Regions from separate parts of the Mesorhizobium sp. B283B1A genome, predicted to be linked through region 1. Evidence: predicted binding sites of a transcription regulator. Region 1 holds the regulator's gene; the other holds the start of a gene.
The links. The regulator LexA, encoded in region 1, represses DNA repair genes until DNA is damaged. The targets are predictions, from matches to a motif close to TGTTCNNNNTGTGTTCNG.

Region 1 (3,346 bases):
GTATGGCTCTCCGTGTAGACGACGTCCTTGCCCTCGACGAAGCCATTGTCCGTCAGCGCCTTCTTGAAGCCGGCTATGGCGGCGTTCAATTGCGGATGCTCGCCGAAATTGGCAATGCCGATACGGATCTGATCGGCCGCGGCGCTGCCGGCGCTGACCATCAATGCGCCTGCCAGGGCCAATCCTGACAGCCATGCGGATTTCGACTTCAACATCATTTCCTCCCAGATTTGATCAGCGCCGCCTCGGGGCACCTCCAGCGATCATGGTCAGTCCCTCGGCGCATGTCAAACATTATATATAATTCTTGCCATCACCCACCATCATATATAATTTCTCCAATGGCAGAGAACGAATGGATCGCAATGCAGGACCAGAAGAACTCCACCAAGACAGAAGCCGCCTACCAGCTTCTGCGGCGCGATATCCTCACCACCCGTCTCATGCCGGGCGCCCCGCTCAAGCTCAGCGCTCTGCGCGGCACCTACGGAGTGGGCTGGACGCCGCTGCGCGAAGCGTTGTCGCGCCTCGAAGCCGAACGCCTGGTCACCGCCATCAGCAATCGCGGCTTTGCGGTCGCCCCCGTGTCCCGCGCCGAACTTGAGGATCTGGCGCGCGCGAGGATGGTCGTCGAGATACCGCTCTTCCAGGAATCGATGGAGAAAGGCGGCCGGGAGTGGGAAGACGCGGTTGTCACCGCGCACTACCGGCTCGCCCGGTGCAAGACCGCGGTGGACGACCCCTCGGATGCCGCCGTCGATCAGTGGGACGAGAACCACGAGGCTTTTCACGCGTCGTTGCTGAGTGCGGCGACGTCCAGCTGGCTGTTGCGGTTTCGCTCGACGATCTCGGATCAGCTGCGCCGGCACCATCGCTTTCTTGGGCTGGCGCCGACATTGCGGGCCGCGGCCGGCCTCAAGGACGGCTACGAGGAGGCTATGAACGCGCTGCGCGAGGCGATGGCGATCGAGCACCACACGGCAATCATGGAAGCCGCCCTGGATCGCGACGTCGAGCGGGCAAAAGCGCTGATGACGGCCCACATCGGCTATACGCTGCACGTCTATGTCCACACCGAGGACGGCGACGCGAACAAGGACGTCGGGCGCGCCGGCAGCCTGAAAGCGGTTGCCGGATGATCTCGGCGCCTCCGCATCGTCCGACGCTCGACGAGATTGCCGAAGCCCGCGATCGGCTGGCTGCTTCCGAACCGGCGATTGTTGGCGTTTTGATTTCGTTTCGTTCACGGCAGGCAAGCCGATCGCAGGCGCGAAAATCGGCCTCGCCAGGGTCAGCCGTCCGCTGATGCCGAGCCATGTCGCAAGACTGGCCGCAGGCTATTAACCAAGACATTTCAATGCGGGCGACGGGCGGCAACGGGCGAAAATCCCCGATTTCCGGCCTGTCCGGCCCTGCAAATGATTACGGCCCTCTTACCAAATTCACTAAACTTTAAACGGTTGCAGAACACAACTGGAACAGATAGTGTTTGTTCTGGGTTTGTTTTTTCGATTCTGGATCAGAACCATTCTGGATCAAAACCTTGTCCAGATGCCTTGGGGGCCGCCATGCTGACACGCAAGCAACATGAACTCTTGATGTTCATTCATGAACGGCTCAAGGAAAGCGGTATTCCGCCCTCCTTCGACGAGATGAAAGAGGCGCTCGACCTCGCCTCCAAATCAGGGATCCATCGCTTGATCACGGCGCTGGAGGAACGCGGCTTCATTCGCCGGCTGCCCAACCGGGCGCGTGCGCTGGAAGTGCTGCGGCTGCCCGATTCGATCGCGCCGGGCCTCAACGCGGCGAAGAAATTCTCTCCAAGCGTCATCCAGGGAAGTCTCGGCCAAGGCGGTCTCGGTCAGGGCAGCCTCGGCCGCCAAATCAAGCCGGCACCGTCGCGCTTTGCCGCTGCCGGCAATGACGACGATGCGGTTCCAGCGGTGTCCATCCCGGTCATGGGTCGCATCGCTGCCGGTGTGCCCATCGATGCCATCCAGCATCAGACGCATACTATCTCGGTGCCGCCGGACATGATCATGGGCGGCGAGCACTATGCGCTGGAGGTCAAGGGCGACTCGATGATCGAGGCCGGCATCTTCGATGGCGACACTGTCATTATCCGCAACGCCGATACGGCGAGCCCGGGCGAGATCGTCGTGGCCTTGGTCGACGAGGAGGAAGCGACTCTGAAGCGGTTCCGCCGCAAGGGTGCCTCGATTGCGCTTGAAGCCGCCAATCCGGCCTACGAGACGCGCATCTTCGGGCCAGACAGGGTCAAAGTGCAGGGCAAGCTCGTTGGGCTGATCAGGCGCTACTGAGCCGGCACGGCACTTGGCTTGTCAGGTTTGCGATAGGGCTGCAGGCCCCTCGCCTCGCGCGAAAACTTTCGCTGCGCGTGCCAGGGCCGATACGGACTGTCCACCGCGAAACTGATGGTCGGCGGACCGGTGGCAGATTGGCGGTCGAAGAAGATGGCCGCGCTGCCCTTGCGGGCGAGCTGCCGTTTGGTGACGACGAGAACCAGCGGATTGTGGCAGGCGTCGTAGGCCGTTGCGTCATTGACGATGATCAGGTCGGCGAAGCCACAGGCCTTCCAGGTATCCTTGCGGTCTTCGACATGCGCTATGATCGCACCGGACGGGTGCCTGGCGAGACAGACACCGTCGGTGCAATAGAACGGCGCTCCCGGCGGCAGGCTGACGGCATCGGCAATATCGAATTGTCCATCCGCCTTGTCGAACATCTCCGGCAGGATGATGGTTTCGGATCTCAGCGCGCGTTTCCAGTTGTCGACGGTGAATTCGTTCGGCCGGGCCCGGCTGACCGCGAGTTCGCCACCGCCGATCGGCAGCGCGACCAGCCGCGCGTCTTCCGAGACCAGCACATCCGGCGTGCGCGTGTCGGACACCACCAGCAAGCCGGCGAGCGCGAATGGAAGCGCTGCAAGCCGCAGCCACGTCGTCGCCATCGTCGCGATGACCAGGGCAATTGCCACCAGCAGAACGGATTGCTGTGAGATGAGCCCGACCGCATCGACCGGAGAGCGTTCCGATATCCACGCCGAAATGGCGATCATCGCGGTCAGGCCCTTGCCCATCAGGTAAAGGGATGGCGCGTCCAGGCCGAACGGCATCAGCAGCGCGCTGGCAACGGCCAGGAACATCACGAGTGAGACGATCGGCATGACGGCCAGATTGGCGAACAGGCTGAGCGGCGACACCCGCTGGAAATGCCAGATGGCAAACAGCGCCGTGGCGCTGCCGGCGATGATCGACGTCATGGCCAGCCCGCCTGTCGCCAGCAGGAATTTGCGCGTCAGGAAACCCGGCAAGGAGCGCTTCGG
Region 2 (3,346 bases), on a different contig from region 1:
CGCGTCATCACCATCTCCTCGATCAATGGCCAGAAGGGCCAGGCCGGCCAGGTCAACTATTCGGCAGCCAAGGCCGGCGACATCGGGTTCAGCAAGGCCCTCGCTCAGGAGGGGGCTCGCGCGGGCATCACCGTCAACGTGATCTGCCCCGGTTACATCGCCACCGAGATGGTCAAGGCGATCGACGAGAAGGTGCTCAACGAGCGCATCATCCCGCAGATCCCCGTCGGCCGCCTCGGCGAACCGGAAGAGATCGCGCGCTGTGTCGTTTTCCTGGCTTCGCAGGATGCCGGCTTCATCACTGGTTCGACCCTCACCGCGAATGGCGGTCAGTATTTCACCTGAGGCGATGGTTTCAGCGAGACAAGCTGGGAGAACGAAAACCCGGGCGGACCGGGAAACCGGTCCGTTTTTCGTTGATATGCTGTCGCAGCAAAATGCCTCGTTCCAGCACGATGATCCAATCCGGCACGCAAAGGTTAATGGCGGCAGCGGCATCTGTGCAAAACCCGTCGCCAGGCCTGTGGATTCTCGGTGGATAAGCTGTTCACAACACAAGATATTGGGAGAACAAAAGGGGAAAGTACCGTCGGCGCTGTTTTGTCGCCGATTCGTTCCGGCTTTGAGCGGAAGTTAACATTAACGGCCCGAAATCATCCGCAATGCTTTAACGATCAATTCAGAAAGATTAACAATCCCATCACCTTGAGTGGGGCGGATCGAGCCGCTCTCCTCATTTGCCGGCAAAGATTAACGACGGAGGCCACCTAGCATAAAACGGGCCAGTTCAACGATTCAGCATGTGGTGAGACTCATCGTCACAAAATCCATATGTAGCCGTGAACAAAAGCTGAATCTGACGGAGTCAGCGATTCGTCGCCGATTCGTTCCAGACTCGTTCCAACTCTTAATCCGCAACCGATCGGGAGCTTGACAAAGGCGCCTTCGAGCCGACGGTGGAACATTCCGCTTTCGCTTCGCGCCCGAAATCCCTATGTGTCGCCTGTCATACGCGCCGTCCAGGGCACGCTCCCGACAATGAGAGGCCAGAAAGCCCTATTTCCGAGCCGATGAACATCCAGCCGAAACACACCGAGCCGCTGATCCTGTCGGGCCGCGACGTGACCGCCGTGCTTGGGCCGACCAACACCGGCAAGACCCATCTCGCCATCGAGCGCATGGTGGCGCATGAGACCGGCATCATCGGCCTGCCGCTCCGGCTGCTGGCGCGGGAGGTCTACACCCGCGTCTGCGAAAAGGTCGGAGCTCACAAGGTGGCACTGATCACCGGCGAGGAGAAGATCCAGCCGAAAGGCGCGCAATATTCCGTCTGCACCGTCGAGGCCATGCCGCGCGAGACCGACGCCGCCTTCGTCGCCATAGATGAGGTGCAACTGGCCGGCGATCTCGAGCGTGGCCACATCTTCACCGACCGTATCCTGCATCTGCGCGGCCGCCAGGAGACGTTGCTGCTTGGCGCGGCCACCATGCATGGCATCCTGCAGCGGCTGCTGAAGGGCGTCTCGGTGGTGACCCGGCCGCGGCTGTCGCATCTCGCCTATGCCGGCTCCAAGAAGCTGACCCGGCTGCCGCGTCGCACCGCGATCGTCGCCTTCTCCGCCGATGAGGTCTATGCCATCGCCGAGTTGATCCGCCGCCAGCAAGGTGGCGCCGCCGTCGTGCTCGGCGCGCTGTCGCCGCGCACCCGCAACGCTCAGGTGGCGCTGTTCCAGTCCGGCGATGTCGACTATCTCGTCGCCACCGATGCTATCGGCATGGGTCTCAACCTCGATCTCGACCATGTCGCCTTTGCCCAGAACCGAAAGTTCGACGGCTACCAGTACCGCAATTTGACGGCGGCCGAGCTTGGCCAGATCGCCGGCCGCGCCGGCCGGCATCTGCGCGACGGCACCTTTGGCGTCACCGGCCAGGTCGATCCGCTCGACGAAGAACTGGTCAAGAAGATCGAGGGCCATGAATTCGATCCGGTGAAGGTGCTGCAGTGGCGCACCGCACGTTTCGACTTCGCCAGCCTCGACGCGCTGAAGCGCTCGATCGAGACCAACGCCCCGGTCGAGGGCCTGACGCGCGCGCTGCCGGCGGTCGACGCACAGGCGCTCGAATATCTGTCGCGCGACGGCGACATCCGCGCGCTGGCCACCGATGCTAGGCGCGTGGCGCTGCTGTGGGAGGCCTGCGCGCTCCCCGACTACCGCAAGATCGCCCCGGCCCAGCATGCCGACCTCATCGCCTCGATCTACATGGACCTTGCCCGGCATGGCCATGTCGACGAGAATTACATGGCCGAGCAGGTGCGCCGCGCCGACACCACCGAGGGCGACATCGACACGCTGTCGCACCGGATTGCCCAGATCCGCACCTGGACATTCGTGTCGAACCGGCCCGGCTGGCTGGCCGATCAGGCACACTGGCAGGAAAAGACGCGCGAAATCGAAGACAGATTGTCGGATGCGCTGCATGAGCGGTTGACGAAACGCTTCGTAGACCGCAGGACTTCCGTCCTCATGCGGCGCCTTAGAGAAAATACCATGCCTGAAGCCGAAATCAGTCCTACCGGAACCGTCCTTGTCGAAGGCCATCATGTCGGCGAGCTGCAAGGGTTCCGCTTCACCGCCGACCAGACAGCCGGCGGCGAAGACGCAAAAGCCGTGCGCACCGCCGCGCAAAAGGCGCTGTCCGCCGAATTCGAGGCGCGCGCCGAACGCTTCGGCGCCTGCGCCAATGGCGACCTTGCGCTTGGTTCTGACGGCACGCTGCGCTGGATCGGCGCACCGATCGGCACGCTGGTTTCAGGCGAGGACGCACTGAAGCCGCGCCTGGTGCTGCTGGCCGACGAACAGTTGACCGGCCCGGCGCGCGACAAGGTCGCCGCGCGTGCCGAACGGTTCGTCAATTTCCAGATCGAAACGCTGCTGAAGCCACTGGTCGATCTGAAGAATGCCGACCAGATTTCCGGCATCGGCCGTGGCATCGCCTTCCAGCTCGTCGAGAATTTCGGCCTCATCAACCGCCGCGACATCGCCGAGGAGATGAAGTCGCTCGACCAGGAAGGCCGTGCGGCGCTGCGCCGGCTTGGCGTACGCTTCGGCGCCTATCATGTCTTCGTGCCGGCGCTGATCAAGCCGGCACCGGCCGGACTGGTGACCTTGCTGTGGGCGCTGAAGAACGACGGCAAGGACAAGCCCGGCTTTGGCGACGTGGTCCACGCGCTGGCATCGGGCCGCACCTCGGTGGTCATCGATCCGACCTTCGACAAGGCCTTCTACAAGCTTGCCGGCTACCGCAATCTTGGCCGCCGCGCCGTGCGCATCGATATTCTGGAGCG

Region 2: the regulator LexA is predicted to act here: its motif matches at 886-903, upstream of LB577_RS12200 (helicase-related protein).

What each region holds. Positions count from the first base shown of each region.
Region 1 covers NZ_JAIUIQ010000018.1:72,065-75,410, forward strand. Annotated here, with positions in the region: gene LB577_RS17245 (ABC transporter substrate-binding protein) at 1-215, opposite strand, end outside; gene LB577_RS17250 (GntR family transcriptional regulator) at 342-1,139, shown strand; gene lexA (transcriptional repressor LexA) at 1,569-2,321, shown strand; gene LB577_RS17260 (ComEC/Rec2 family competence protein) at 2,315-3,346, opposite strand, start outside.
Region 2 covers NZ_JAIUIQ010000011.1:145,834-149,179, forward strand. Annotated here, with positions in the region: gene phbB (acetoacetyl-CoA reductase) at 1-345, shown strand, start outside; gene LB577_RS12200 (helicase-related protein) at 1,071-3,346, shown strand, end outside.